Regions from separate parts of the Paucibacter sp. KCTC 42545 genome, predicted to be linked through region 1. Evidence: predicted binding sites of a transcription regulator. Region 1 holds the regulator's gene; each other region holds the start of a gene.
What was found. Region 1 encodes sigma-54, which starts transcription at its own class of promoters, with help from an activator protein. Its sites were predicted from a motif close to TGGCANGNAANCTGCTTT; they were not measured.
Positions count from the first base shown of each region.

Region 2: AT984_RS08460 (PEP-CTERM sorting domain-containing protein) is a predicted target of sigma-54. The motif match lies at 2,818-2,835, and genes of this name have one in related genera.
Region 3: AT984_RS19690 (CmpA/NrtA family ABC transporter substrate-binding protein) is a predicted target of sigma-54. The motif match lies at 2,295-2,312, and genes of this name have one in related genera.
Region 4: AT984_RS20750 (TorF family putative porin) is a predicted target of sigma-54. The motif match lies at 5,435-5,452, and genes of this name have one in related genera.

Region 1 is NZ_CP013692.1:3,976,218-3,983,823, forward strand. It holds gene argS (arginine--tRNA ligase) at 1-985, shown strand, start outside; gene AT984_RS17045 (SPOR domain-containing protein) at 982-1,704, shown strand; gene AT984_RS17050 (thiol:disulfide interchange protein DsbA/DsbL) at 1,759-2,424, shown strand; gene lptA (lipopolysaccharide transport periplasmic protein LptA) at 2,564-3,238, shown strand; gene lptB (LPS export ABC transporter ATP-binding protein) at 3,235-4,014, shown strand; gene AT984_RS17065 (RNA polymerase factor sigma-54) at 4,014-5,528, shown strand; gene AT984_RS17070 (bifunctional diguanylate cyclase/phosphodiesterase) at 5,594-7,606, shown strand, end outside.
Region 2 is NZ_CP013692.1:1,901,372-1,908,977, reverse strand. It holds gene AT984_RS08475 (pseudouridine synthase) at 1-627, opposite strand, end outside; gene mutL (DNA mismatch repair endonuclease MutL) at 691-2,661, opposite strand; gene AT984_RS08460 (PEP-CTERM sorting domain-containing protein) at 2,873-3,514, shown strand; gene AT984_RS08455 (DedA family protein) at 3,647-4,297, shown strand; gene AT984_RS08450 (N-acetylmuramoyl-L-alanine amidase) at 4,355-5,965, opposite strand; gene tsaE (tRNA (adenosine(37)-N6)-threonylcarbamoyltransferase complex ATPase subunit type 1 TsaE) at 5,980-6,492, opposite strand; gene queG (tRNA epoxyqueuosine(34) reductase QueG) at 6,541-7,587, shown strand.
Region 3 is NZ_CP013692.1:4,599,672-4,607,277, reverse strand. It holds gene AT984_RS19705 (response regulator) at 1-286, shown strand, start outside; gene AT984_RS19700 (sensor histidine kinase) at 276-1,550, shown strand; gene AT984_RS19695 (ANTAR domain-containing response regulator) at 1,600-2,208, shown strand; gene AT984_RS19690 (CmpA/NrtA family ABC transporter substrate-binding protein) at 2,509-3,738, shown strand; gene ntrB (nitrate ABC transporter permease) at 3,747-4,658, shown strand; gene AT984_RS19680 (ABC transporter ATP-binding protein) at 4,682-5,482, shown strand; gene nirB (nitrite reductase large subunit NirB) at 5,479-7,606, shown strand, end outside.
Region 4 is NZ_CP013692.1:4,835,474-4,843,079, forward strand. It holds gene AT984_RS20720 (FAD-linked oxidase C-terminal domain-containing protein) at 1-51, opposite strand, end outside; gene AT984_RS20725 (PhaM family polyhydroxyalkanoate granule multifunctional regulatory protein) at 114-878, opposite strand; gene AT984_RS20730 (TraB/GumN family protein) at 906-1,886, opposite strand; gene AT984_RS20735 (retropepsin-like aspartic protease family protein) at 1,883-2,386, opposite strand; gene amt (ammonium transporter) at 2,582-4,135, opposite strand; gene glnK (P-II family nitrogen regulator) at 4,209-4,547, opposite strand; gene AT984_RS20750 (TorF family putative porin) at 4,599-5,366, opposite strand; partial or broken gene AT984_RS20755 (magnesium chelatase domain-containing protein) at 5,677-5,907, shown strand; gene AT984_RS23130 (hypothetical protein) at 6,051-6,914, shown strand; gene AT984_RS20765 (IS5 family transposase) at 6,951-7,606, opposite strand, start outside.

The sequences.
Region 1 (7,606 bases):
GCAAGACCTGGACCTGCAAGCCGTGGGCGTGCGCTTCGACAATTACTTCCTCGAGTCCAGCCTCTACTCCAGCGGCGCGGTGGAAAGCACCGTGGCCAAGCTGCTGGCCTCGGGCAAGACCTTTGAAGAAGGCGGCGCGCTGTGGCTGCGCAGCACCGACTACGGTGACGACAAGGACCGCGTGATGCGCAAGTCCGACGGCAGCTACACCTACTTCCTGCCGGATGTGGCCTATCACATCAACAAATTCCAGCGCGGCTTCACCAAGTGCATCAATGTGCAGGGCACCGACCACCACGGCACCATCGCCCGTGTGCGCGGCGGCCTGCAGGCGGCCGGCGTGGGCATCCCGCAAGGCTTCCCCGACTATGTGCTGCACAAAATGGTGCTGGTGATGAAGGGCGGCGTGGAAGTCAAGCTGTCCAAGCGCGCCGGCAGCTATGTGACCATGCGCGACCTGATCGACTGGACCAGCCGCGACGCCGTGCGCTTCTTCCTGATCAGCCGCAAGGCCGACACCGAGTTCACCTTCGACATCGACCTGGCCCTGAAGCAGAACGATGAGAACCCGGTTTTCTATGTGCAGTATGCCCATGCGCGCATCTGCTCGGTGATCCGCAACTGGGTCTCGCGAGGTGGTGATGCCGCCGTACTGGCCAGCGCCGATCTCAGCCTGCTGACGGCCCCGACCGAAGCCGCGCTGATGCTCAAGCTGGCCGACTACCCCGCCATGCTGACCCGCGCCGCCGAAGGCCTGGCCCCGCATGACCTGACCTTCTATCTGCGCGAGCTATCCAGCAGCTATCACAGCTACTATGCCGCCGAGCGCGTGCTGGATCAGACGCCCGAGCTGAGCCTGGCCCGGGTCGCCCTGCTGGCGGCCACCCGCCAGGTCATCGCCAATGCGCTGACCGTGCTGGGTGTCAGCGCCCCTGAGGTGATGGCGCGTGAAGCCGTGGTGACGACAACATCGGAGAACACATGAGCGTTGGGGCCAAGAATCAAAAAGCGGGACAAAAGGGGGGCTTCGTCCTCGGCCTGATCGTTGGCCTGCTGGTCGGCTTGGCCGTCGCGCTGGGCGTGGCGCTCTACATCACCAAGGTGCCCATCCCCTTCATCAACAAGGTGCCGCAGCGCACGGCGGAGCAAGACGCCGAAGAGGCCCTGCGCAACAAAAACTGGGACCCCAACGCCCCCTTGGCCGGCAAGGCTGGCGCCAAGGCCGCCAGCGGCGTGGTCAGCCCGGCGCCGGTGACGACGCCTGCCCCGGTGCAAAGCACGGCGCCTGCCGCCGCCACCACCGCTGTTGAGCCCGCCCCGGCTGCTGCAACCACCCACGTGCCAGCCCAAGTGCCGGCCCCCGCCCCTGCCAAAGCCGCCGAAAAGGCGGCTGAGAAGACTAGCGACAAGGCCGCCAGCGAGAAGAAGCCCGAGTCCAAGGCAGCCGCTGCAGCGCCCGCCGCCGACCCGAACGTTTACTTCGTGCAGGCCGGTGCCTTCACCAAGTCCGACGACGCCGAGGCCCAGCGCGCCAAGTTGGCCATGCAGGGACTGAGCGCCAAGATCACCGAGCGCGAACAATCCGGCCGCACGGTCTACCGTGTACGCCTGGGCCCCTTCGATGCCCGCGACGAAGCCGAAGCGCAGCAGCGCAAGGTTGAAGGCGCCGGCATGGAAGCCAATTTGGTCACCGTCAAGCGCTGATGGCGGCTTGAGTTCACCCCCTCTCACTCCCCTTTATTTCCAAGGATCTCACCGATGATGAAGCGTCGCGATTTCTCCGCCACTCTGGGCCTGAGCGTTCTGGGTGCCGGCAGTCTGCCCGGCCTGGCCTTGGCGCAAGGCGCGCCGGTGGAAGGCAAGCAATACCTGAAGCTGTCTCAGGCACTGCCCTCCACACCCGGCAAGATCGATGTGCTGGAGTTCTTCTGGTACGGCTGCCCACACTGCTTCACCTTTGATCCCACTATCGAGGCCTGGAGCAAGCAGCTGCCCGCCGACGTCAACTTCCGCCGCGTGCATGTGGGCTTCCGCGCCAACATCAAATCGCACCAGAAGTTGTTCTTCGCTCTCGAAGCGATGGGCAAGGAAGCCGAAGTGCACACCGCCGTGTTCAATGCCTTCCAGCGCGATATGCCCGAGGACGACAAGGCCGTGATGGCCCTGGCCGGCCGCCTGGGCCTGGACATGGCCAAGTTCACCGCTGCCTACAACTCCTTCGGCGTGCAAACCAAGTGCGCGCAAGCCAGCAAGCTGTCGGAGGAGTACCGCATCGACGGCGTGCCCGCCATCGGCATCGCCGGCCGCTACCTGACTTCGCCCAGCATTGCTGGCGTTCGCGGTGCCGGTGAGATCGTCAATGGCCAGCAAGCGCTGGCGGTGACGGACTATCTGATCAAGCTGGTACGCTCAAGCAAGGGCTGAGGCCCGCTTGCAACACCTGCCGTGCTGCGCGCGCGGCGGGTCGATCTCTTCAGCCTAGGTGCCGCTCCTGCAATTTGGGGTGGCGCCGGGCTGCGCTTGAAGATGCAGGGCTAGAATGGTCTGCAAGAATTGTGCCGCCATGAAAACACCCTGCATTCGCCCATCCCGCCCTAGCGCCAGAGCCGTCGCCCAAGACATCGCCAACGCTGGCCGTGTCGCCTTGGCCGTGGCGCTGATGCTCGGCGCCGCAACCATCGCCCACGCCGAAAAGGCCGACCAGTTCAAACCGCTGAACATCGCCTCCGACCAAGGTGGCCGGGTCGATATGGCGCGCCAGCGCACCGAGTTCAACGGCAATGTGGTGCTCAGCAAGGGCAGCTTGCTGCTGAAGGCCGAGCGCATTGATGTGCGTGAAACCGGTGACGGCTACTTTCAGGCCTATGCCAATGGCCAGACCGGCAAGCAGGTGTCCTTCCGCCAGGCACGAGACATCCCCGGCGAGGCCATCGAAGGCTTTGCCGATCAGGTGGAGTACGACACCCGCAGCGACACCGTGCGTTTCATCGGCAATGCGGTGGTGCATCGCACCATGGGCAGCTCGGTGGCCGACGAGGTCAGCGGCGCCGTGATCGTGTACGACAACCGCAGCGAAGTGTTCACGCTGGACGGCGGCAAGACCTCGCCCCACCCCACCGGCCGCGTCCGCGTGGTTATCATGCCGCGAGGCTCGGCAGCAAGCGCTGAGCCCGCAGCCAGTTCTGGCCTGACCCTGCAACCCAGCACCCAGCTGCCCAGCAGTAAAAAGGCGCCATGAGCAGCGCGCCCCCAATCAGCGGCAGCAGCGCGCCGCGCAGCCGCCTTGACGCCACCGGTTTGGCCAAGAGCTATGGTGTGCGCAAAGTGGTCAAGAACGTGCACCTGGGCGTGGACAGCGGCGAGGTGGTGGGTCTGCTGGGCCCCAACGGTGCCGGCAAGACGACCAGCTTCTACATGATCGTGGGCCTGGTGCGCGCCGATGCCGGCGAGATCCATATCGACGGCAAAGAAGTCCAGCACCTGCCCATCCACCAGCGTGCCCGCCTGGGCCTGAGCTATCTGCCGCAGGAAGCTTCGATCTTCCGCAAGCTCACCGTGGAAGAGAACATCCGTGCGGTGCTGGAATTGCAACTCGATGCCAATGGCCGGCCGCTGAGCAAGGCGCGCATCAATGAGTTGCTGGAAAACCTGCTGCACGACCTCAGCATCGAAAAGCTGCGCGACAGCCCCGCCCCCGCGCTTTCGGGTGGCGAGCGCCGCCGCGTCGAGATCGCGCGCGCCCTGGCCACCCAGCCCCGCTTCATCTTGCTGGACGAGCCCTTCGCCGGCGTCGACCCGATCGCGGTGCTGGAGATCCAGCGCATCATCAGCTTCCTGAAGGCGCGCGGCATCGGGGTTTTGATCACCGACCACAATGTGCGCGAAACCCTCGGCATTTGCGATCGCGCCTACATCATCAGCGAAGGCGCCGTTCTGGCCGAAGGCACGCCCGCCGAGATTGTGGACAACGCCGATGTGCGCAAGGTCTATCTCGGCGAAAACTTCCGCATGTGATGAAACAGTCGCTCCAGCTGCGCCTGAGCCAGCATCTCTCGCTGACCCCGCAATTGCAGCAATCGATCCGGCTGCTGCAACTCTCGACCCTGGAGCTGAACCAGGAAATCGAGCAAATGATGGCGCAGAACCCTCTGCTCGATACCGAGGATGACATCAGCGTGGCCGCGCCCGAGATCAGCGAGCCGCTACGCGCCAGCGCCGCCGACGACAGCAGCGCCGACACCGAGCTGGGCGGCGGCGCCGACGCCGAGAGCACGCCGGAGTTGCGGGCCGAAGACTTCGGTAGCACCGAGCGCGACGACTGGGAGAACGGCACCGAGCGCGATGACTTCGACGGCATCCGCGAGCTGCCCAGCAACCACAACAGCGGCAGCGCCAGCAATGACGGCGACGACGATCGCAGCGAGCAGGAGTTCGCCGAAATCAGCCTGCAAGAGCATTTGAATCAGCAGCTGGCCGGCATGCACCTCAGCCAGGCCGACCGCATGGCCTTGCAAGTGCTGATTGAGTCGCTGGGCGAAGACGGCTACCTGGAAGACACACTGGAAGACATCGCCCAAGCGCTCACCACTGATGCCGAGGAACAAGAAGAGCTGCTGGACCATCTGCGCATCGCCCTGAAGTGGTTGCAGAACATGGACCCCGGCGGCGTCGGCGCACGCGACCTGGCCGAGTGCCTAACGCTGCAATTGCGCGCACTACCGCGCAGCCCGGCGCAGGTGATCGCCATCCTGATTTGCAAATCACATCTGGAACTGCTGGCCAAGCGCGATAGCAAAAAGCTGATGGCGCTGACCGGTGCCGACGAGCCCCTGCTGCGCGAAGCGCAAGCGCTGATCCGCGCCCTCGACCCCAAACCGGGGCGGCGCTTCGCGCAAGGCCAGTCGCAGGCAGTGATCCCGGATGTGATCGTGCGCAAGGTCGGCCGCGAGCTGCGCGTGATGCTCAACCCCGAGGTCGCCCCCAAGCTGCGCATCAATGAGATGTATGCCAACGCCCTGCGGCAAACCCGCGGCGGCATCAGCAATAGCGCGCTGGGTGGCCAGCTGCAGGAAGCGCGCTGGTTCATTAAAAACATCCAGCAGCGCTTCGACACCATTTTGCGTGTCTCCAAAGCCATCGTGGAGCGGCAAAAAGGCTTCTTCACCCACGGTGCCCTGGCCATGAAGCCCCTGGTGCTGCGCGAGATTGCCGACGAGCTGGGCCTGCACGAGTCCACCATCTCACGCGTCACCACCGCCAAATACATGGCCACCACCTTCGGCACTTTTGAGCTGAAGTACTTCTTCGGCTCGGGCCTGAGCACCGAGGCCGGCGGCAATGCCTCCAGCACCGCCGTGCGCGCGCTGATCAAGCAATTCGTTGAGGCGGAAGCGCCGAACAAGCCGCTGTCTGACAGCGCCTTGGCCAACATGCTGGAAGAGCAAGGCATCCAGGTGGCGCGGCGCACCGTGGCGAAATACCGCGAAGCGCTGAAGATCGCCCCCGCCAATTTGCGCAAACCCTGCTGATTGATCTGCATCAAGGCTGAGGCAGGAGCGACTCGCTAAGGTGACGCTCCCTCACCTCGCCCACCATGTCCAGCCCAGCCCCCCATTCGGCGAACCGCCCCGGTTCGGCCTTCTGCATTCAACAATTTCACGCACAGTGGCTGGTGTTCGCCCTGGTCTGCGCGATCGTTGCGGTGTCTGCCGGTATTTGGCTCAGGCATGAACGCGCCCAGTTGCAGCAGCAAGAAAGCCAGCGCCTGCAAGGTCTGGTGCAAGTGCTGGACGGCATCGTGGCCCAACAGCTGCATGGCATTCAGGCAGCGCTGCAGACCATCGACGATTCCCACGGCAAATGGCGCAACAGCCAGATGCAGCAAGATGCTCGCCCGCTTTTGAGCGCCCTGGCCCAGGCCATGCCCGGTGTGCGCATGGCCGCCATCATCGATGCCCGCGGGCGCATGCGAGCCACCTCCCTGGCCGAATTGCCCAATTTCGACGCCAGCACGCGCGACTACTTTCTGATGCCAAAAACGGCGCCACAGTACGGCATGCTCTATGTCTCGCCGCCCTACAGCAATGCGCTGGGCGAGTACACCATGAGCTTGTCGCGGGCGCTGTTCGATGCGCGCGGGCAATTCGCTGGCGTGGCCATGGTGACGCTGGATCCCGACTACTTCAAGCTGGTGCTGGGTACGGCGCAAACCTCGGATGACACCTGGAGCGCCCTGGTTCACGCCGACGGCATGCTCTACAGCCTGCGCCCGCAGAACAATGACTGGATGGGCCGCCGACTGCTGGACCGGCCGGGCTCGCTACTGGCCCGCCATCTGGCCAGCGGCCAAGACGCCAGCGTGCAGCAAGGCCTGGCCTTGGTCAGCCGGGATGAGCGCCTGACGGCCTTGCAAACCGTGCGCACCCCGGGCCTACAAACCAACCGCGCCTTGATCGTTGCCGTGGGTCGCCAGATCAGCGCCCTGGAAGCGCCTTGGCAGCGCCAGTGGCAGCAAACCCTGGGGGCCGGCTTGCTGCTGGCCATGGTCAGCGGCCTGGCGCTGTGGCTGCGCCAACGTCGCTTGCGCAGCATCGCCGCGTTGCGCGAAGCCCAGCGGCGCAGCGACCACGACAAAGCGCAGCACACCCAGGCCGTTCTGGACAATATGGTGGACGGCGTCATCACCATCGACGCGCGCGGCCTGATCCTGAGCTTCAACGCCTCGGCCTGCCGCATGTTCGGCTACAGCGCCGAGGAGGTGATCGGGCGCAATGTCAGTCTGCTGATGCCCGAGCCTGAAGCCAGCCAGCACGATGGCTATTTGCGCAACTACCTGGGCGGCAATCAAGCCCGCGTGATCGGGGTTGGCCGCGACGTCACCGGCCGGCGCAAGAGCGGCAGCAACTTCCCGATGAGCCTGGCCGTGTCCAGCATCGAGCGCGATGGCGAGCCCCTGTTCATCGGCCTGACGCGCGACATCACCGAACGCAAGCGTGCCGAGGCCGCGATCGAGAAACTGGCCTTCAACGACCCGCTCACCGGCCTGCCCAACCGCCGCCTGCTGCTGGACCGCTTGAACCAAACCCTGGCCTCGGCGCAGCGCCAGGGCCGCCACGGCGCGGTGCTCTTCATCGACCTGGACAATTTCAAGTCGCTCAACGACACCTTGGGCCACGGGATGGGCGATCTGCTGCTGCAAAGCATCGCACAGCGCCTGCTGGGCACGGTGCGGGCGCAGGACTCGGTGGCGCGCTGGGGCGGCGATGAGTTTGTGGTACTGCTGCAGGACTTGGGCCAGGACTACGCCGAGGCTGCCCAGCATGCCGAAGCGGCAGCCGAAAAGATCCTGCGCGTGCTGGGCCAGCCCTACCAGCTCAAAGACCATTTGCATCACAGCACGCCCAGCATCGGCATCAAGGTCTGGGGTGCGGGCGACGGTAGCAGCAGCGAAGATCTGCTCAAACATGCCGACCACGCCATGTACCAAGCCAAGGCGGGCGGCCGCAACCAGCTGTGCTTCTTCGACCCGGTCACCCAGGCCGCCATGGCCGAGCGCGCCACGCTGGAGGCGGACCTGCGCGGCGCCCTGCAGAACGACCAGTTCGCG
Region 2 (7,606 bases), 2.1 Mb from region 1:
GCCCATGCCTTGCGCGGGGCCTTGCAGTCTTTGCGGTCCTTGTGAGTAAGGCCTGTCCTGGCGCTGGCCTTGGTAGCCGCCGGGGCGGCGATCCTCGAAGCGCGGACCCTCATCGCGGGAGGGGTAGCCACCGCCGGACGGACGCCCGTCTCGCTGGGGGTATTGCTCACGCGGGCCGCCATGCGATTGCGGGCCGCGCGGGCCACGTGCGTCACGCTCGTTCGGGCGACCGAAGTTGCCACCACCGGCGCCGCCCTGGGGGCCACGCTGGGCGTAGGGGCCGGATGGAGCACCATCGCCGCCATCACGACGGGCGGGGCGGCGTTCTTCAAAACGCGGACCCTCATCGCGCCCGGGGCGGGCTGGGCGATCACCGCCATGTGATCCGTGCGGACCGTGCGGACGGTGAGAACCATGAGGGCCATCGCTGCGCGGGCCGCCGTGGGGGCGCTGCTGCTCGTACTGCGCCTGGCGCTCCTGGCGTTCCGACTGGGCACGCTCCAGGCTTTGGCGCGGACGCGACAAGCCCTTGCCGCGAATCGGCGCGCGCTTCTCGCCATCGGCATTTCGGGATCTGCTGGAACCGGGCGGGCCTGCATTTTTCTTATTGAGTTTCAAAGTGGCCATCACGCCTCCGGGGTTTCCATCATCACAAAGAACAACATACGCAAAACAACTGAACCAAGAGGTTCAGCGTCCGCGCAAAAACAGGGCATCCAATTCGCGCATGCTCAGTTGGCGCCAGGTGGGTCGACCGTGGTTGCATTGGTCGGCCCGCTCGGTGCGCTCCATATCGCGCAGCAAGGCATTCATTTCATCCAAATTCAATTGCCGATTGGCGCGCACGGCGCCATGGCAGGCCATGGTGGCCAAGATTTCATGCTGGGCGCGCTCAATCGCATGGCTGGCATCGAACTGGCTCAGCTCGGCCAGTACATTGCGCACTAAATCGACCACATCACCGCCGCTCAGTGCGGCCGGGCGGGCGCGCACGGCCAGCATCTTGGCCGACAGCGGGGCCACATCTAAACCCAAACGCTCCAGCGTGGACGCATGGGCTTCCGCCGTGGCGATCTCGGTCGCGGTGGCGGCAAAAGTGACAGGAATCAGCAGGGGCTGAGACTCGATGGCGGCCACCCCCAGGCTGGCCTTGAGGCGCTCATACACCACCCGCTCATGGGCGGCGTGCATATCGACGATCACCAGGCCTTGGGCGTTCTCGGCCAACACGTAAACGCCCTGAATTTGCGCGATGGCGCGGCCCAAGGGCCAGGCATGGTCGGGCAGGGCTGATGCAGCGGCGGTGTTGGTCGCGGGCGCGGCGCTGGTGCCCAGCGATTGCGTGTTCAAACTGCCGCTGAAATCGCGGCCGCCAAACAGGGTGGCGGCTTCGGCCAGGGCCAAGCCGGTTTGCTGTGAGTTGTGAATCGGTGCGCGCCAGTCGCTGGGGGCCTGGTGCTGCAGAGGCGCGCCGTAGGCGGGCGCAGCCGGCTCTTGCACCTGCGGGGCGTTCGCCGCGAACCAGGCGGGCGGGTTGCCAGGGCTCGGGCGCTGGCCCGGCGCGGTAGCGGCCGCCAGTTGGGCGGCTTGCAGATCGGCGGCCGACGGTGTGGCGGCCGCAGGCTCACTGCTGCGCGACAAGGCCAGGGCGTCTTGCACCGCGTAGCGCACTCGTTGGTGGATCTCGCGGCCATCGCGAAAGCGCACTTCGATCTTGGTTGGGTGCACGTTGACATCCACCCGGTCGGGCGCGATGTCGATGAACAGCACATAGCAGGGCTGGCGATGGCCGTGCAGCACATCTTCGTAGGCGGAACGGATGCCGTGGGCGATCAGCTTGTCGCGCACATAGCGGCCGTTCACATAGACGTACTGCATATCGGCCCGGCTACGCGCAGCCTCGGGCAGGCCGGCGCGGCCGTAGATGCGCAGGGGGCCGGTCTCGGCAAACACGGCGCGGCTCTCGGCCATGAATTCTTCGCCCAGCACATCGCGCAGGCGTGCTTCGGAGCTACCGGCGCGCCACTGCTCAACCAGCTTGCCCTCATGCCAGACCGTGAAGCCCACATCCGGCCGGGCCAGGGCGTGGCGGCGTACCGACTCCACGCAATGCGCCAGCTCGGTGGCATCCGTTTTCAAAAACTTGCGTCGTGCCGGCGTGCTGAAGAAGAGTTCGCGCACTTCGACGCTGGTGCCGCGGGCACGCGCAGCCGGCTGCAACTCGCCCGAGCGGGCATCCAGGCGGTGGGCGTGTGGGGCACCTTCGAAGCGGCTCGACACTGCCATCTCGGCCACCGAGGAAATGGCGGCCAGCGCCTCGCCCCGGAAACCCATGGTGGCGACCGATTCCAACTCATCCAGCGAGCGGATCTTGCTGGTGGCATGACGCTTGAGCGCCAGCGGCAGCTCCTCGAAAGGAATGCCCAGGCCGTCGTCTTCCACCACCACGCTGCGCACGCCACCGGCCATCAGCTTGACCTGAATCTGCGAACCGCCAGCATCCAGCGCGTTATCCACCAACTCGCGGACCACAGACGCCGGGCGCTCCACCACCTCGCCGGCGGCGATTTGGCTGATCAGTTCATCGGGAAGTTCGCGGATGGCGCGGCGCGGCTCAGCGGCGGCGGCGGGCGCCCTTTCGGGAGCGCAGGAGGAATTCATGGGGCCGATTGTAGAAGGGCACAGCGGCAAATCGTTTTTTGCGGCCAACGGGTGCCTAGCTTGTTCCAGAGAAATGTGTCGGAATTCTTTACAAACGTTCTTTGATCCATATTCTTATGGATGAAAATCACCTTGAAATCAAGGGATTACATGATCAGGCATGAATAGTGCTTTGTGAAAATCTGTCACCAATTTGCCACTGAGAATAGAAATGACTTTTGCTAAGGCCCTGATCGCCGCCTCCCTTGTTGCCAGCTCTTTGTTCGGCGCTTCCGCCGCTCAGGCTTCCATCGTTCCCTTCGGCGTTAAGAACGACGTAGCTGCGGCTACCGTGACCGATACCTGGGGCTTCACACAGTGCTTCAGCGCCACATACGGCAGCAATGGCCTGAGCACCGCGGGCATGCTGTCGAACTGCAAAGGCGATTACTTGATGATGGGCGCACGCCGCACCGGCAGCAACGTTTTTGAAGTCCTGGCCGCGGCCAATTACGCTGACGTGATCTTCAACACGGGCACCAGCAATACCACCCATAAGGCCAATGGCGTGGGCTGGTACTTCAGCACCAACTATTCCTGGGGCTTTGCGAGCGCCACGGATACCGTTTCGCGCAATAGTTGTGACACAACCGGTACGCAAGAACGTGACCGCTTGTGCTGGCATACCGGGTCTGGTTCGGGCGGATGGCGCGCTGGCAGCTTTACCAACTTGAATAGCGACAATGGCTGGGAAAAGGTCTTGCTGGTTGGCAATGCAGCGCAGAGCAGCAATGTGCCTGAACCCGCCTCCTTGGCCCTGGTGGGTGCCGCCTTGATGGGCCTGGCTTTGGCCCGTAAGCGCAAGGCAAACTAATCAGCTGGCGCCTTGCGCCTGTATTGCCAAGCCCCTGCAGCCCAATCGCTGCGGGGGCTTTTTCATGCGCTGTTCGCGCAACGCGCCGCACAAGCATCGGCTTGCAATCACCTGCCCGCATAATGCGCGCCCATGGAACTCATCAGCTTTCTCATTGACTTCATCGTCCACGTCGATCGGCATATTGCCGATTTTGTTCAGGCCTACGGCATGTGGGTGTATGCCCTGCTGTTCCTGATCGTCTTCGTCGAGACCGGCTTGGTGGTGATGCCCTTTCTGCCGGGCGATTCGCTGCTCTTCGTCGTGGGTACTTTGTGCGGGGCGGGGCTGATGAATTTGCCGCTGGCCATTGCCGTGCTGTTGGTCGCAGCCATTCTGGGCGACCAGTGCAATTACCTGATCGGACGCTACTTTGGCCCCAAGGTATTTCAGTGGGAGCAGTCGCGCTTTTTCAATAAGCGCGCCTTCGACACCGCGCATGAGTTCTACGAGCGCAACGGTGGCATCACTATCGTGATCGCCCGATTCATGCCTTTTGTGCGCACCTTCGCGCCCTTTGTGGCCGGTGTGGCCGCGATGAGCCGGGGCAAGTTCACCGCCTACAACGTCGGTGGCGCCCTGCTGTGGGTGGTGGGCATCACCTCGATCGGCTATGCCTTTGGCAATGTGCCTTGGGTAAAGGGCAATCTGGAAAAAATCATCTGGGCCATGATCATCGTGCCTGGCTTGATTGCCATCGTCGGCGGCTGGCGTGCCAGCCGGCAGAAGAAGCAGGCTGCCTGAGTCTGACAAAGCCGGGTGGGCTTGGGTAGGCCCGCCCCCACACCGGCAGAGCCAAGGTCAGGACAAAGGGCGGTGCCGCGCCAGCGGCGGGTTTTTCGCGAAGTAGCGAGCAATGCCGGTGGCTAGCGCTGCCACCAGCTGGGCCTGATAGTCCGGGTCGCGCAGCTTGGCTTCTTCCTCGGGGTTGGAGATAAAAGCGGTCTCCACCAGGATGGAGGGCACATCCGGCGCCTTCAGCACCGCAAAGCCGGCTTGCTCCACCGCGCGCTTGTGCAGATTGCCGACCCGGCCGATTTGCCCCAGCACTTCGGAGCCAAGCTTGAGACTGTCCTTGATTTGAGCGGCCGTGCTCATGTCCAGCAAGGCTTTCAGCACATGGGCGTCCTTGACGGCGGTGTTGACATTGACCCCGCCGACCAGATCGGCCGCGTTCTCCTTGTTCGCCATCCAACGTGCCGTCTGGCTGCTGGCAGCACCGTCGCTGAGCGCAAACACCGAGGCGCCGCGCGCCTTGGGCGTGACGAAGGCATCAGCGTGGATGGACACAAACAGATCGGCCTGCACCCGGCGCGCCTTGCGCACCCGCTCCTGCAAAGGCACGAAGAAGTCGGCATCGCGGGTCAGCATGACGCGGATATTGGGGTTGCTATTGAGCCGGTCGCGCAACTGCAAGGCGACGGCCAGAACCACATCTTTTTCCCGCAAGCCCGTGGGGCCGATGGCGCCCGGATCTTCGCCGCCATGGCCGGGATCCAGCGCGATGACGATCAGGCGGTCCAGCTTGGCTTGAGCCAGGCTGGTTTCTGCGGCCGTGACGGCGGGTGAGCTGGTGGCCGGGGGCAGAGGCGGCGCGGGCACCGGCGTTTGCACCGGGCCGGTATTGGCCGTAGCCGAGGATGCGGCAGGCGCACTCGGCTTGGCGGGACCGGTGGCGTTGATGCCACCGGGGACCGGCACTGGCACAGGCAGGGGTACGGGCGCCGTCGCCACCGTCACCGCAACCGACTTGGGCTTGTCGATGCGCGCGATCAACTCGCCCAGGGCGTCTTGCACCGATTGGGCGGCGGCTGATTCGGCCTTCTCCTTTTCGCGCACCAGAGCCAGTAGCGGGTCGGTTTCCACCTTGGGGTAAAGATCAAACACCAGGCGGTTTTGGTAGGCCGCCACCGGCGCCAGGGTAAAGATCTGCGGCGCCACCGGCTGCTTCAAGTCCAGCACGATGCGCACCACGCGCGGCCGGTTCTGGCCCACGCGCACACCGGCGATGAAGGGGTCATCTGCCTTGACCTTGCCCAGCAGCTCGCGCAGGCCGGGGCTGAGTTCCAGGCCTTCCACGTCGATCACCAGGCGATCCGGCGCTTCCACCACAAAGTGCTGGGCGGCCAGGGGCTTGTCGGACTCCAGCGTGACCCGTGTGTAAGCGTCGGCAGGCCAGACGCGCACAGCCACGATATTGCTATTGCCACCCGCCGGATGGCTTGCGGCGGCGGGGGCGGGCGCTGGCGTGGGGGCAGGAGCCGGTGCAGGCGCTGGCTTGGTCGCCAGCGGCGCCAAACTGCCATCCGCATTGCCACCCGTCGGTTTGGGCTTGGCCAGCACCTGCGGCGCGCGCATCAGCAAGACCAGGGAGCCCATGGCGCGTAGGGCGGCGCGGCGCTGGCGCTTCATTTCAGGTGAGCGCGTCAAGACCTGACCCCTTGTGTTTGATCGAGTGCGTTCAGCAAGGCCTGGCCCAATTCACTGCCGGCCTGCAAGCGCACCGCGCGGCTATCGTCCTCGTTCACCTCCAGCCAGATCTGCAGGTCGGGCGTGGGCAGCATGCCGGCAGCCTTCTCGGGCCATTCGCTGAGCTTGAGGCCCGGTGCGGCGAAGACATCGCGGAAGCCCGCGTCTTCCCATTCGCGCGGATCGTTGAAACGGTAGAAGTCGAAATGGCTGGCGCAGCCCAATTCGGCGGCCAGCTCATAACTCTCCATCACCGCGTAGCTGGGGCTTTTGATGCGCCCCTCAACGCCTAAGGCTCGCAGCAAGTGGCGCACCAAGCTGGTCTTGCCGGCACCCAGGCTGCCGTGCAGCTCGATGCTGGCATTCATCAGCGCGGGCTGGCGGCGCAAGGCGCCAGCCATTTGCTCGCAAAAGGCTTGGGTGGCGGCCTCATCGGGCCACTGCAGAAGGCGGGTTTCTAGAATGCGCAAATGACGCAAGCTCCACGGACATTGAACGACAAAGAAATGCAGGCCTTGATGGGCCAGCTGCGCGCCTGGGCGCTTGAGTTGGGATTCTCACAGATTGGCGTGGCCGATATTGATTTGTCCAGCGCCGAGCCCGGCTTGCAAGCCTGGCTGAGCGCCGGTTTCCACGGCAGCATGCACTATATGCAAGCCCATGGCCTCAAGCGCGCCCGGCCCGCCGAGCTGGTGCCCGGCACCGTGCGTGTGCTGACCGCGCGCATGGACTATCTGCCTCAGGATAGCCGCAGCGATTGGCAGGCTCTGGAGTGGCAGGGCTTGCGCGATCCACAGCGCGCACAGCTCTCCATCTACGCCCGTGGCCGGGATTATCACAAGGTGCTGCGCAGCCGCTTGCAAAAGCTGGCCGAACGGCTGGGCCAAAGCATTGGCCCCTTTGGCTACCGCGTCTTCACCGATTCGGCGCCGGTGCTGGAGGTGGAGCTGGCCTCGCGCTCCGGCATTGGCTGGCGCGGTAAGCACACCTTGACCCTGCACCGCGAGGCGGGCTCGATGTTCTTTCTGGGTGAGATCTATCTGGATCTGCCGCTGCCGCTGAGCGAGCCCGTGACCGCGCATTGCGGGCAATGCCGCGCTTGCTTGGATGTGTGCCCGACTCAGGCCATCGTTGCGCCCTACCGGGTGGATGCGCGGCGCTGCATCTCCTATTTGACGATTGAGCATGAGGGCGCCATTCCATTGGAGTTGCGGCCGCTGATGGGCAACCGCATCTACGGTTGTGATGATTGCCAGCTGGCCTGCCCCTGGAACAAATTCGCCGCCAAGGCGGTGGTGGCGGATTTTGATGCTCGCCCCGAGTTGGACGGCGCGAGCTTGTTGCAGCTCTGGGCCTGGGATGAGGCGCAATTCCTGCGCCGCACCGAAGGCTCGGCCATCCGCCGCATCGGCCACGCGCGCTGGCAGCGCAATCTGGCGGTGGCCATGGGCAATGCCTTGCGTCAGGGCGAGGACTCCAACCTTCGCGCCGCATTGCAGTCCGCGCGGCCGCAGGCCTCGGCGCTGCTGGCCGAGCATATCGATTGGGCGTTGGCCCAGGCCTGAATGTCCCTGGCTTGGGTTT
Region 3 (7,606 bases), 620 kb from region 1:
GCGCAAGGGCGCTTACGACTTCCTCACCAAGCCTTGGGACAATGTGCGCCTGATCGCCACTTGCCGCGAAGCGCTGGCGCAGGGCGCAACAGCCAGCACTGAGCCGCCCAGGTCCTTGACGCCGCCCGCGCCGGAGCAAGAAGCCCCGCGCTCCCTGGCGGCGCAGGAACGCGCCGCCGTGCTGGCGGCCATGGCACAGGCCGAGGGCAATCTGAGCGCCGCCGCGCGCTTGCTGGGCTTGTCACGCGCAGCGCTCTACCGTCGCCTGGATAAACATGGGCTTTAACTCCGCACCGGCCCGGCTGGGCGCCGCCGCGCTGCTGCTCGCGGCCGCCGGAGCACTGGCCCATGGTGCTGACGGCACAGCGCGCGGCTGGGTCGGCCCGGCCCTGCTGAGTACAGCAGCGCTGGCCCTGGCCTGGCGGCGCGGCTTGCCGCCACCAGCCTTGCCCGAGCCCCAGCCCAGTGCCGCCGCCACCGCCGTGGCCCAACAAAGCCTGGCCATCGCGCTGGCCCAGCTGGAACACCTGCCCGTGGCTGCCTGGCTGCAAACGGGTGAGAGCCAGCTCAAGCCCTTGAGCAGCCGCGCCCGCCGCCTGCAAGCGCCCGGCGGCGTGCGCGATGTGGCGGCACTGCAGCAGCTCTTGCTCACCCAAACGCATAGCGGGCCGGTGCTGCTGGACACCGAGCGCGGCAGCGATGAACGTTGGCAGCTGCGCCGCCAGCCCTTGGCGCTGGACGGCCAAGCCCAGGTGCTGCTGGTGCTGGTGCCGCTGGAGCAAGCGCTGGAGAGTGAGTCGCTGCTGGCCTGGCAGCAACTGGTGCAGGTGCTGACGCATGAGATCATGAACTCGCTCACACCGATTCAAAGCCTCAGCCAGACCACCCTGCTCCTGCTGGATGAGCAAGACGAGGGCCCGGCCGCGCATCCCGTCAGTTCGAGCACAGACAGCCGCGCCGAGATGCGCCAGGCGCTGCAAGCGATTGCCTTGCGGGCGCAGAGCTTGTCCAGCTTTGTGCGCAACTACCGGCGCGTCAGCCAATGGCCGGCGCCGCAACTGGCGCCGGTGGACTTGGGCGCCCTGATGGCGCGCTTGCAGCAGGCCGTGGGCCCCGCCTGGCTGGCGCGCGGCGGGGCCGTCAGCTTCGAGCTGGCCACGGCGGGCCTGCGCTTGCAGGCCGATGCCGGACAACTGGAGCAAGCCCTCCTGGCCCTGCTGCGCAATGCCGAGCAAGCCACCTGGGGACTGGCCGCGCCACGGCTCTGGGTCAAGTGCGCGCAAGGGCGCGGCGGGCGGCTGCTGATCAGCGTGCGCGACAACGGCGCCGGTGTGCCCGCCGGCCTGGAGCGACAAATCTTTCTGCCCTTTTTCAGCGCGCGCGAGCAGGGCGCCGAGGCTGAGGGAAGGGCCGGCCAGGAAGGTCAAGCCGGCCAAGCAGGACAAGGCATAGGCCTGACCGTCGTGCGCCAGCTCGTCAACGGCATGGGCGGCCGGGTGCGGCATGTGCGGCCGCTGGAAGGTGGCGCGGCCTTTGTGCTGAGTTTTTGAGTTGACACCCTAGGCCCACAGGTACGGAAGTTGCATCGCCTTGGCCACCATGCCAAGCCTGCCACCCGACACCCCGGTGCTGCGCGTGCTGTTGATCAACGACGGCGCCCACCACCTGCAGCTGATCCAGCAAGAGCTGGCGGCGCAGGGCTGCGAGGTGGTGGGGGTGATTGCCGAGGCCACCTTGATTCACGACTGCGTGCTGCGCCTGCAGCCCGATGTGGTGATTGTGGACAGCGCCTCGCCCTCGCGGGACACCCTGGAGAACCTGGCCACCCTCAACGAACGCATGCCGCGCCCGGTGCTGGTGTTCTCGGAAAGCAGTCACGATGACCCAATGCGCCATGCCCTCAAGGCCGGCGTCAGCGCCTATGTGGTGGCGGGCCTGCAAAGCGGGCGTCTGGCCGGCGTGATGCAGGTGGCGATTGCCCGCTTCGAGCAAGATCTGGCCCTGCGCCAGGAACTGGGCCGCGCCCAGGCCCAGCTGGCCGGGCGCAAGTGCATTGAAAAGGCCAAAGGCATCCTGATGCGCGAGCTCACGCTGGACGAAGACGGCGCCTATCGCCAGATGCGCCGCATGGCCATGGACCGCGGCATGCCGCTGGTGGAACTGGCCGACCGCATCATCGACGCACACAGCCTCTTGCGCCCGATTTGATGCTGCAGCGCACCAAGCTGGCACGCCCGGCCACTCAGAAGTGCCCGCAATGCGTGCATCAGGGGCCGCCCGCCCGGGAAAAACGCTGGCACGCTTCCTGCTGAATGAAGCCTGCGGCCCGCAACGACGTGGGCCGGCAAGACTGAATTTTCCGTACCGCATTCTTCTTTCGGGCAAAGGCGTCCGACCGTTCAACCCCGCCATTTCTTGGCGCCGGGCTTGAAGGTCGCGACGCCTTTTTTCGTTTTGTCTTGGAGGTTTTCATTCATGCACAAGGTCAAGCACGCCATGGAGGGTTTGATGAGCGAACCACGTCGAAAACTGCTGCTGGGCGCCGCCGCTGCGGCCGCCCTGCCCGCCGCGTCCGCGGTATCAACAGGCGCCTGGGCCGCCGGCTCGGACAAGCCCGAGAAAGAAGAAGTGCGCATCGGCTTCATCCCGCTGACCGACTGCGCCTCGGTGGTGATGGCCTCGGTGCTGGGCTTTGATAAGAAGTACGGCATCAAGATCGTCGCCAGCAAGGAGGCCTCCTGGGCCGGTGTGCGCGACAAGCTGGTCAACGGCGAGCTGGACATGGCGCATGCCCTCTACGGCTTGGTCTACGGCGTCCATCTGGGCGTAGCCGGGCCCAAAAAGGACATGGCCGTGCTGATGACGCTCAACAACAATGGCCAGGCCATCACCCTGGCCAAGAAGCTGGCCGACCAAGGCGCGGTGGACGGTGCCTCGCTGGCCAAGCTGATGCGCCAGGACAAGCGCGAGTACACCTTCGCCCAGACCTTCCCCACCGGCACGCACGCCATGTGGTTGTATTACTGGCTGGCCGCGCATGGCGTTCACCCGCTGAAGGACAGCAAGGTCATCACCGTGCCGCCGCCGCAGATGGTGGCGAATATGCGGGTCGGCAATATGGACGGCTTTTGTGTGGGCGAGCCCTGGAACCACCGCGCCATCATGGACGGCATCGGCATCACCGCGGCCACCACCCAAGACATCTGGCCCGACCACCCCGAGAAGGTGCTGGCCTGCAGCGGCGACTTCGCCAAGAAGAACCCCAACACCGCGCGCGCCGTCATCATGGCGGTGCTGGAGGCCAGCCGCTGGATCGACGCCAATCTGCAGAACAAGCTGAAGATGGCCGACACCATTGCCGACAAGGCCTACGTCAACACCAGCGCCGATGCGATCAACCAGCGCATCCTGGGCCGCTACCAGAACGGCCTGGGCAAGACCTGGGACGACCCGAACGCGATGAAGTTCTTCAACGAGGGCGCGGTCAACTTCCCCTACCTGAGCGACGGCATGTGGTTCCTCACCCAGCACAAGCGCTGGGGCTTGCTCAAGGAGCACCCGGACTATCTGACCGTGGCCACGCAGATCAACCAGATCGAGCTCTACAAGCAGGCCGCCAGCCAGCTCAAGATCGCCGTGCCCAAGGAGGCGCTGCGCAGCGCCAAGCTGCTGGACGGGGTGGTGTGGGACGGCAAGTCGCCGGCCAAGTACGCCGATAGTTTCAAGCTGAAAGCCTGAGGCCCATCATGGTGAGCGCCGTGTTCCATTCGCCGCGTGGCGATGATGATGAAGTTCTTGCCCCGGCCGTGCCAGCGCCACTGGCGGCCGGCCCGGCCCGCAAGCCCGGGGCCAAGCCCCAGCCCGCCCACAGCCGGCCAGGCTTCGACTGGCATGGCCTGTGGATGAAGCTGCTGCCGCCCGTGCTGGGCCTGGCCTTGATGACCGGGCTGTGGGCCTTGTTCACCCTCAAGACCAGCAGCGGCATCCCCACGCCGGCGGCCACTTGGGACTCGGCCGTGCAGCTGTTTGCCGACCCCTTCTACCGCCGCGGCCCCAATGACCAAGGCATTGGCTGGAACATCCTGGCCTCGCTGCAACGCGTGGCCCTGGGCTTTGGCTTGGCCGCTGCGGTGGGCATACCGCTGGGTTTTGTGATCGGGCGCTTCGAGTTCATCGGCCGCATGGTGTCGCCGCTGATCAGCTTGCTCAAGCCGGTCTCGCCGCTGGCTTGGCTGCCGATTGGCCTGCTGGTGTTCAAGAGCGCCAACCCAGCGGCGATCTGGACCATCTTCATCTGCTCGATCTGGCCCATGGTGGTGAACACCGCCGTCGGCGTGCAGCGGGTGCCGCAGGACTATCTGAACGTGGCGCGGGTGCTCAAGCTGTCGGAGTGGAAGGTCATCACCCGCATCCTGCTGCCCGCCGTGCTGCCCTACATCCTCACCGGCGTGCGGCTCTCGGTCGGCACCGCCTGGCTGGTGATCGTGGCGGCGGAAATGCTGACCGGCGGTGTGGGCATTGGCTTTTGGGTCTGGGATGAGTGGAACAACCTCAATGTGGCCCACATCATCATCGCCATCTTCGTCATCGGCATCGTCGGGCTCTTGCTCGAATGGCTGCTGATGAGCGTGGCCCGGCGCTTCTCGTTTGAGGACTGAACCTAAGCTGAAGGAGTTTCCCCATGAGCCAAGCATTCATCGAAGTCCAGGGCGCTGAAATGGTATTCAGCACCCGCAAAGGCCAGTTCCACGCCCTGCGCGACATCCATCTGCAAATCGAAAAGGGCGAGTTCATTACCCTGATCGGCCATTCCGGCTGCGGCAAGTCCACCTTGCTCAACCTGATCGCCGGCCTGCTGCAGGCCAGCCAGGGCGTGCTGCTGTGCGACCGGCGCGAGATCAATGCGCCCGGGCCGGAACGCGCCGTGGTGTTCCAAAACCATTCCCTGCTGCCCTGGCTGAGTTGCTTTGACAACGTCTACCTGGGCGTGGAGTCGGTGTTCGGCGCCAGCGAGCCCAAGCCCCGGCTGCAAGAGCGCACCCAGGCCGCGCTGGAGCTGGTGGGCATGGCCCACGCCAGCGCCAAGCGCCCGCATGAAATCTCCGGCGGCATGAAGCAGCGCGTGGGCATCGCCCGCGCCCTGGCCATGGAGCCCAAGGTCTTGCTGATGGACGAGCCCTTTGGCGCGCTGGACGCCCTGACCCGCGCCCATTTGCAAGACGAGTTGCTGAAGATCGTGGCCCGCACCCAGAGCACCGTGGTGATGGTGACCCACGATGTGGACGAGGCCGTGCTGCTGAGCGACCGCATCGTGATGATGACCAACGGCCCTGCCGCCACCATCGGCGAGATCCTGCGCGTGGACCTGGCCCGGCCACGCGAGCGCGTCGCGCTGGCCGAGGACAGCCATTACCTCAGCTGCCGCAAGGCGGTGATCGACTTCCTCTACACCCGACATGCCCGCAGCGAGGTGGCCGCATGAAGACCAAGAAACTCAAGCTGGTGCTGATCGGCAATGGCATGGCCGGCGTGCGCACGCTGGAAGAGCTGCTCAAAATCGCGCCCGATCTCTACGACATCACCGTCTTCGGCGCCGAGCCCCACCCCAACTACAACCGCATCCTGCTGAGCCCGGTGCTGGCGGGCGAGCAGACGCTGGACGAGATCGTACTCAACCCGCTGGACTGGTATGCCCTGCACGGCATCACCCTGCACCTGGGCAAGACGGTGACGCAAATCGACCGGCAACGCCGCAAGGTGGTGGCCGCCGACGGCACTGAGGCCGACTACGACCGCCTGCTGATCGCCACCGGCTCCAGCCCCTTCATCCTGCCCGTGCCCGGCAAAGACCTGGACGGCGTGATCGCCTACCGCGACATCGCCGACACCAACGCGATGATCGACGCCGCCACCCGCTATCAACACGCCGTCGTCATCGGCGGCGGCCTGCTGGGCCTGGAGGCCGCCAACGGCCTGATGCTGCGCGGCATGCAGGTGACGGTGGTGCACCTGGGCGACTGGCTGATGGAGCGCCAGCTCGACGATGTGGCCGGCGACTTGCTGCGCCAAAGCCTGCAAGCGCGCGGCCTGCGCTTCATGCTGGGCGCGCAGACCCAAGCCTTGATCGGCGGCAAGGACGGAAGGGTGATGGCTGTGCAATTCAAGGACGGCAGCGAAATCCCCGCCGACCTGGTGGTGATGGCCGCCGGCATCCGCCCGAATACGGCATTAGCGGAAAGTGCCGGCCTGCTGTGCCAGCGCGGCATCGTCGTCAGCGACACCTTGCAAACCGCCACCGACCCGCGCATCTACTCGGTGGGCGAATGCGCGGCCCACCGCGGCATTGCCTACGGCCTGGTGGCGCCGCTGTTCGAGCAGGCCAAGGTTTGCGCCACCCATCTGGCGCAGTTCGGCATCGGCCGCTACCAGGGCTCGCAGACCTCGACCAAGCTCAAGGTCACCGGCATCGACCTGTTCTCGGCCGGGGACTTCATGGGCGGTGAAGGCAGCGAAGAAATTGTGATGAGCGACCCCTTCGCCGGCGTCTACAAAAAGCTGGTGATCAAGGACGACCGCCTGATTGGCGCCTGCCTCTACGGCGACACGGTGGACGGCAGCTGGTACTTCAAGCTCTTGCGCGAAGGCCGCAAGGTGGCCGACATCCGCGACAAGCTGATGTTCGGCGAAAGCAATATCGGCGACGTCGGCCACCAAGGCCACAGCAAGGCCGCCGCCATGCTGGATAGCGACGAGGTCTGCGGCTGCAACGGCGTCAACAAGGGCACCATCTGCAAAGCCATCAAAGACAAGGGCTTGTTCACCCTGGACGAGGTGCGCAAGCACACCAAGGCCAGCGCCAGCTGCGGCTCCTGCACCGGCCTGGTGGAGCAGCTGCTGATGTTCAGTGCCGGCGGCGACTATTCGGCCACGCCGAAGAAGAAAGCAGTTTGCGCCTGCACCGAGCTGTGCCACCAGGACGTGCGCGATGCCATCCGCCAGCAGCATCTGATCAGCCTGCCCCAGCTCTACAACGCCCTGGCCTGGCGCAGCCCCAATGGCTGCGCCACCTGCCGCCCCGCGCTGAACTACTACCTCACCTCCACCTGGCCCAAAGAGGCCGAGGACGACCCGCAGTCGCGCCCCATCAACGAGCGCAGCCACGCCAATATCCAGAAGGACGGCAGCTACTCGGTGATCCCGCGCATGTGGGGCGGCGAGACCACGGCCGACGAGCTGCGCCGCATCGCCAATGCGGTGGACAAGTACAAGATCCCCACGGTCAAGGTCACCGGCGGCCAGCGCATCGACCTGCTGGGCGTGAAGAAGGAAGACCTGCCGCAAGTCTGGGCCGATATCGGCATGCCCTCGGGCCACGCCTATGCCAAGGCCTTGCGCACGGTGAAGACCTGTGTGGGCAGCGAGTGGTGCCGCATGGGCACGCAAGACAGCACCCAGATGGGCAAGGACCTGGAGCGCGCTTTTGTGGGCATGTATGCGCCGCACAAGGTCAAGTTCGCCGTCTCGGGCTGCCCGCGCAACTGCGCCGAAGCCGGCATCAAGGACGTCGGCATCATCGGCGTGGACAGCGGCTGGGAGCTTTATATCG
Region 4 (7,606 bases), 860 kb from region 1:
CAGGGCCGCGACCACGCGGGCCTGCGCTTGCACGCGCTGGGTGGGGTCGATGACGGAGGAGGCGCCTTTGGCGTCAGTCGCGCTAGTTGCTGCGTTCACGGGCGGGGTGCCTCTCAGGGCTTGCTTTTCTTGACGGCGTTGCGCACCGCCGGCTTGTGGGCACTGGCCTTGGTGGCAGGCTTGGTGGCGGGTTTGGCCGCCAGGCTCTTGCTGACTGATTCCACCATGCTGCCGGCCACGGCGCCGGGCACCGCAGCGGCTTTGCGCAAGGTGTCGCCCGCGGCGTCAAACGATTGTTTGACGATGGCGCCGGCCAAGTTCTTAGCGGCGTCGGTCGCGTTTTCCTTCATCGCCGTGGCGGCCAGCTGGGTGAACTGCTGGCTTAGCGCGCCCCACCACTGCAGCGGGTCCACGGCGGCCGGGATGGCCGGGGCTGCTGTTTCAGATTTGTCGGCCTTGGCTTTGGCGGCGGGCTTGGGTGCTGGGGCAGGGGTCTTGGGCAGCGTTTGGGCGGCGGCGGCCATCACCTCCGGGGGAATGCCAGGCATGGCCGGCCAAGCGGGGGTGGACATGGCCTCGGCGGTGGGCAACTTGAGGGCATTGCTCAGCTCGGCCAGCGGTACGTTCAGCGACTTCAGCGTCGACAAGGTCATGCGCTGCACCTCCAGGGCCTGGATGGTGGCGCCCAACATGCGGGCGTTTTGTTCGAGCCAGAACTGCACGGTGCGCAGCTCTTCGATGCGTTTTCCCAGCTCTTCCGGGTTGAGCGTCGGCGCCACCCACTGGCCGATGCCGGGCAAGGCCGCCCCGGCGTTCTTCACCAGGCCTTGCAGAAAATCAAAACCGGGGACGAATTTGCTGAAGCTGTTGTCGGCCATGCTTTTGTGCTCCTTCAAGAGGGTCGTTTAATGCGAGGGGGATGACGCGGGCTGATGGTACGACGGATGCAATTGCTGCACCTCGAAGCCGTGCTCTTGCTGCAACAGCAAGGGCAGGGCGCGCGGCCCGCTCAGGTGCAGGCTGCCGACGGCGGCCAGCACCCGCCGGCCCTGCCCATGCAGGGCGGCAAGGCGCTCGGCCAGGCTGGGGTTACGCTCGTCGTTGAGGGCGCGCAGCTCGGCGCGGTCTTGCGCGTCGCCCACGCAGTCGCACCAGTCCGCATAGTTGCTCAGGGTGGCCATATCGCTGTTGGCCCAGGCCTGCGCCAAGCGCCGCGTGCTTTTGCGCAGCTGGCCTTGTTCCAGCTGTTGCAGGCCTTTGCGCAGCTGGGTTTGCGCTTCCTTGGGATCGGCGGGCAGCAGCGCCTGCAGCTGGGTGTCCACGCTTTCCAGCGCATGAATGGTTATGCCGCTTTGGCGGGCCCAAGTGGAGAGCATCAACTCTTGGCCGAAGCTGGGGTCCATGCCGTCCCAGCGGGCGTCCAGGGCCATGTAGTTGCTCAGCTGCAGCAAAGGGTGCAGATGGGCCAAGGCCTGTTCGGGCAGGCAGGCGGCGCGTGCTTGGGCAGCCAGGCGCTTTTGCAGTGCGGGGCTGGCATGAAAGGGCTGGGCATGTTGGGGTGGCGCGCTCAGGGCCTGCAGGGTGGCGGGGTCGCTGAGGTCCAGCTCCAAGGCCAGGGTATCGCTCTGCTTCATCGCTTCTCGCAGCTGCGGGCCTGGGAAGAACCAGGCCATGCGGCCGATGTGCAGGGTGCCGTAGAGATAAGAGTCATGGCCGCCCTTGCGCAGGCGGTAGAGAAAACCGCGGTCGGGCGCGGCGGCGGCCAGCTCGGCGGCTTGCGCTGCGCTGGGCAAGGCGGCTTGTGGCGGGCAGACGGGCTTGGCCTGGGCCTGCGGCAGCGGCAGGCTCAGCGCCAGGGCGAGACCGAAGCCAAGCAGCGCCCTCATGGCTTGGCGTTGCGGATCAAGAGTTCGCCGCCATGCTGGGTAAAGCTCAGCTTGGACAAGATGTCCATGCCCAGCAAGGGCGCGTCGAGCGCGGGCAGCACGGTGACGGGCAGGCGCTGCGCATTCACGCCGCCCTGCAGGCGCAAATCGGCGCGGGCCCGGTAGCCCCGCGCCACGCCGCCGGCGGTGTTGGAGGCGACCTCGGCTTCGGCCCGCAGCCCCACTTGCTCGGCCAGGACCTGTGGCAGGGCGGTGCTGGTGGCGCCGGTGTCGACCAGAAAGTCCACCGCCACGCCGTTGACCTCGCCCGGCCAGTGGAAATGACCATCACTGGCGCGGCGCAAGGTGATCTCACCGCCGTTGATGGATACCAGGCTTTGCTTTTGCTGGCGCTCCCAGGCCTTGAAGCCCAGGAACACCAGCAGCATCAGCAAAAGCCAGATGGTGGCGAGTTTGAAATAGCTGGGGAGTTCTTTGTGGGGGCTGTTGGCATGGCTCATGCCGACACCATGCCAGATTTTTGCGCAGCCAGAAGGCGTCGGCCGCAGGTTTTCGCCACTTGGGAGCGCACAAAAGAACAAGGCCAGCCGGACTGTCGTCCCGCTGGCCTTGCTGTGTGGTGGCGACCAACTAATCAGTCACCGCCTCGGCGCGCCAAGCCATGCTTGCGGGCCGGGTTGAAGGATCACTTGTGCTTACTTGTGATACGCAGTCTCGCCGTGCGAGCTGATGTCCAGACCTTCGCGCTCTTCTTCTTCCGTCACGCGCAGACCGATCACCAGATCAACCACCTTGAAGGCGATCACCGAGACGACGGCCGACCAGACCACCGTCACGCCAACCGCCTTGGCTTGCACCAGGACTTGAGCGGCGATGGAGTAGGCGTCAGCCGTCACCGTCGTTGCCGTGACCCAGTCACCGACAAAGCTGGGGCCGCCCAGGGCGGGGGAGTTGAACACACCGGTCAGCAAGGCGCCGACGATGCCGCCCACGCCGTGAACACCGAAGACGTCCAGCGAGTCATCAGCACCCAGCAGCTTCTTCAGGCCGGACACACCCCACAGGCAGGCGAAGCCGGCAATGACGCCGATCACCAAGGCGCCGCCAATGCCGACGTTGCCAGCTGCAGGCGTGATGGCCACCAGGCCAGCCACAGCACCCGAAGCAGCACCCAGCATCGAAGCCTTGCCCTTGAGCAGCGCTTCACCGACCGACCAGGCCAGCACAGCAGCCGCGGTGGCGACGAAGGTGTTCATGAAGGCCAGGGCAGCAAAACCGTTGGCTTCCAGAGCGGAACCGGCGTTGAAACCGAACCAGCCCACCCACAGCAGCGAGGCGCCGACCATGGTCAGGGTCAGGCTGTGCGGGGTGAAGGCTTCCTTGCCGTAACCGACGCGCTTGCCGATCATGAAGGCACCCACCAGGCCAGCCACAGCGGCGTTGATGTGCACCACGGTGCCGCCGGCGAAGTCCAGCGCGCCCCATTGCCAGATCATGCCGGCAGTGCCGTTGACCTTGTCGACCACATCGGCGCTGGTGTAGGCGTCAGGGCCGGCCCAGAACCAGACCATGTGAGCGATCGGCAGATAGCTGAAGGTGAACCACAGGGCCAGGAAGGCCAGCACGGCGGAGAACTTGGCGCGTTCGGCAAAGGCGCCGACGATCAAGCAAGCGGTGATGCCGGCGAAGGTGGCCTGGAAGGCGGCAAACACCATTTCCGGGATGACCACGCCCTTGCTGAAGGTGGCCGCGTTGGCGAAGGTGCCGGTGACGTTGTCCCAGATGCCCTTCATGAACAAGCGGTCAGTGCCACCGATGAACTGGTTGCCTTCGGTGAACGCCAGGCTGTAGCCGTAAAGCACCCACAGCACCACGATCATCGAGAAGGCCACCATCACTTGCATCAGCACCGACAGCATGTTCTTGCTGCGCACCAGGCCGCCGTAGAACAGGGCAAGACCTGGCACCGTCATCATGATAACCAGCAGGGTGGACAGCATCATCCAAGTGGTGTCGCCCTTGTTGGGCACCAGCACCGGGGCGGAGGCAGCTTCGGCAGGCGCGGAAGCTGCGGCTGCTGCGACGGGCGCAGTGGCAGCAGCAGGCGCAGGCGCCGAAGCGGTGTCAGCCACAACAGCGCTGGCGGTGGTTGCCGCAGAGGCCGCGGCACTGGCAGTGTCTTGCGCCCAGGCGGCGGGTGCGGCAAGCACCGTGGCGGCCAAGGCCAGACTGGCAAAGAGTTTCTTCATGTTCGAGTCTCCAGACGGGGGGAGCAAATTGAGCGTTGAGCGTGTGGAATCGGGCGCTGGCGCGCCCTGCGCTTTACAGGGCTTCGTTGCCGGTTTCGCCGGTGCGGATGCGCACGACTTGGTCCAGCGGCGAGACGAAAATCTTGCCGTCGCCGATCTTGCCGGTCTTGGCGGCGCCTTCGATGGCCTCGATCACTTGGTCGACCACTGCGTCATCCACGGCCGCTTCGATCTTCACCTTGGGCAGAAAGTCCACCACATACTCGGCGCCGCGGTACAGCTCGGTATGGCCTTTCTGGCGGCCAAAGCCCTTCACCTCGGTGACGGTCAGGCCTTGCACGCCGATGGCGCTGAGCGCCTCGCGCACTTCGTCAAGCTTGAAGGGCTTGATGACTGCAGTGATCATTTTCATGGTTGTTTCCTCGCGTGGTTCTAGCTGTCTTGATGCGGTGAGGCCGGTGGCTCAGAAGGTCTTCTTGACCGACACCACCAGGTGGCTCTTGCCCAGGTTCTTCAGGGAGTCGGCATTGGCGCCGCCCATATAGGCGTCGGAATCGGTGCCGATGACGGCGGCGCCGAAGGTGAAGCCGGCGTAGTCCTTGTTCACCGTCAGGGCGTAGTCGGTGTAGCTGCCGGCGCTGAAGTTCTTCACCTTTTGGTAGCCGATATGCGGGGTCAGGGTGAAGCCCTCGCCCAGCTCGAATGTGGCCGAGACATCGAAGTAGCCGCTGCCCTTGCTGTCGGCGGTGCCGAACAGATTGGTCACGCTGTGCGAGTACTTGGCCGTGACCGGGCCGAATGTCAGTGCGCCATAGACCTCGGTGGTGTTGGCGCTGGTTTCCAGCTTGTTGCTGGGGTAGACGTAGCTGAGCACGCCCACATCCAGGGTCAGGCCCTTGGCCACTTCGGTTTTGTAGCCACCGTAGAGGTCGATCTCGGCATTGGCGCCGCCGTTGTAAGGCGCGTCTTTGATCCACTTGATGGTCGAGGCCCAGGCGCCGACGTAGAAGCCGCTTTCAGCCGCGTAGTCCACGCCGCCTTGCAGGGCGGGGTCCAGACGCGACTGCGAAATGCCGCGGTAGCGGTATTCGCTGGTCAGGCTGAGGTTGAAGCTCAGCGGGCTGGCGGCTGCGGCAGCGGGCTCTTCGGCCAATGCGGGCAAGGCGGTGGAAGCCAGCGCCAGAGCGAGGGCATGGGCGAGAGCGAGCGAGACGGGGAAGGCTGACTTCATGGCAAGACTCCTGGCAGTTTTCGAATGAAAGAGAGAGAACAAGCTTGGTGAAACACTTCGCTACAGGCATTGCAGCTTCCGTGCCAGCTAGAGCCATGGCCTGCCCGCGTGCTCAAATCTCCATCCATCCCCCGGGTCTGCCCTGAGTCGCTCAGCTCATCCCAGCACTTACCCTGAGTGACGTGGGCGACGAGCGCACCAGCAAGGGGGTCGTGCGCAAAGCCCTCTGCATCATCTTGGTGCGCGCACCGCCGCTGTGCGCCAGCCCGGCCAAAGCCTGCTGCCAACGCTCACAAGGGAGTGTTTTTGCATGTCACTCGCCCTGCTTCATAGCCGCTCGCTCGATGGCATGAGCGCCGTTGCCGTCAGCGTGGAGGTCCATCTGGCCAATGGCCTGCCCAGTTTCACCTTGGTCGGTTTGGCCGATACCGAGGTCAAAGAGGCCCGCGAACGGGTGCGGGCGGCCTTGCTCAATAGTGGTTTGAGTTTTCCTCATAACAAGCGCATTACTGTGAATTTGGCACCCGCTGAGTTGCCCAAGTGACATCGTGATCGTTATTTGAGAAGTTTTCACTATTTGCGAGGTTCGTGAAATTGTTTGCGAGGCCAGAACCCATTGCATGAGAAAGTTGACCTTCCTCAGGCATAGGGCGGGGTGGCCCCAGTTGCCAATCGCGAGACACCTTGGCAAAACAGAACAAGCTTCGATTACTCCTTCCTTTTGGACGCTGGCGAGTGATCTGGTTCGGCAATCTGGCACCTCTCCCTGGGGCGGCCGATGCACTCGGCATTCACACCTTCTTCCTCTCAGCAGGTGTGCAGAAGGAAGATTGGCGTATTGAGCGAGCCCTTGTTTCGCTTGCTCACATGCCTCTTCTCCATATCGGCGCAGAGATTGACTGCCCAACCGGTAGGATCTCCCCGGTTCGCCCCACGTCAAAGTTGATCAAGCGGACGGTAGAAATAGACTTCGATTCGGCGAACACGAGTCTCGTAAAACGTTCATCGCTCGCATTTGCAGGATTAACGGCAGAGCTAGCAAGCACACTTGAGTACGACTCGCTCTTAGTCCGAGTCCGGCCAAGTGCGACCACAGCCGAAGTCCTGATTCCTTGTTCGACCTTGTTCTTATTCTTCTGGGCCGTGTCATCCCCTCTGCTTGACGCATCCATCACGGAAAAGCTACTCAGTCCTGAGCGGTATATCTACAACCCGGATAACACGGACCTGGAATCAAACCCGATCCGTTTCGAGGTTCGACATCGGTGGAGCGACGATGAGGCCCCATATCTGGTTACCTTACTAAAGGAATCTGGGGCTTTACAGCTTGGTCAACGTATCTATAAGCGGATCGCAGGCGCGCGTATGACTGATCCGCAAGGATTGCTGCCTTTGGAGGTTTGGCCACCGTTCGAAAGGCCCCTTGCCGTTACCGGCGTCTTTCGTGAAGTGAGACCGCTGCATAACCCGCTCTGCAAACTCGCCCACCTCAGCGGCAGGCGAGGATTCCATGATGCGGAAAAATCGCTCGGTTTTAGAGCGTTTTGAAGGGTTTTCGGCCCTTCCTTCGGGCCCTTTGGCCCATCAAGACGGACTACTCCCTGCACACGGCTGCAGCCGTCCGCTTTGCAGCTTCCTCATCGCCTTGAGCAGGTTGACACCCAGCGCCGCCCACGCCATTTGCGCCTGCGTTTTGGCCGCGCCAAAGTACCGCGCTCGGCTCAGGTGGAACTTTCTCTTCATTGTCCCGAAGCCTTGCTCGACCTTGTAGCGCAGCGTGGCGATGGCCCGGTTCATCTGCGTCTGCAAAGGATGCACCGGGTTGCCTCGGCTCCCCTTGAACTGGATCAGGTCGCCGATGCCCTTGTTCTTGAGGTACTCCCGGTTGGCTGCGCTCGCGTAGCCCTTGTCGGCCAGCACACCCTCAGGCTGGACGCCTTGCGCTGCGAGCGCCTCCACGATGCCGGGCAACTTGTTGACTTCGGCTTGGTTGGCGGGGTGGACTTCGACGTGCTCGACATAGCCATCTTCTGTGTCCACCGCGCTGTAGCCGCGATAGCCGAAGAAGGCGTCCTTGCCTTTCTTGACCCAGCGGGCTTCGTCGTCTGCACTGTCCACCACATCGGCCTGGCCGTCCTCATCGACTTCGATGTGTTGATTCGGCCGAGCCGCGCTCTCGATGATCGTGGCGTCGATGATGGCGCCCCGGCTGCCGGCCACCTTGAGCCCCTGGCCTTCAA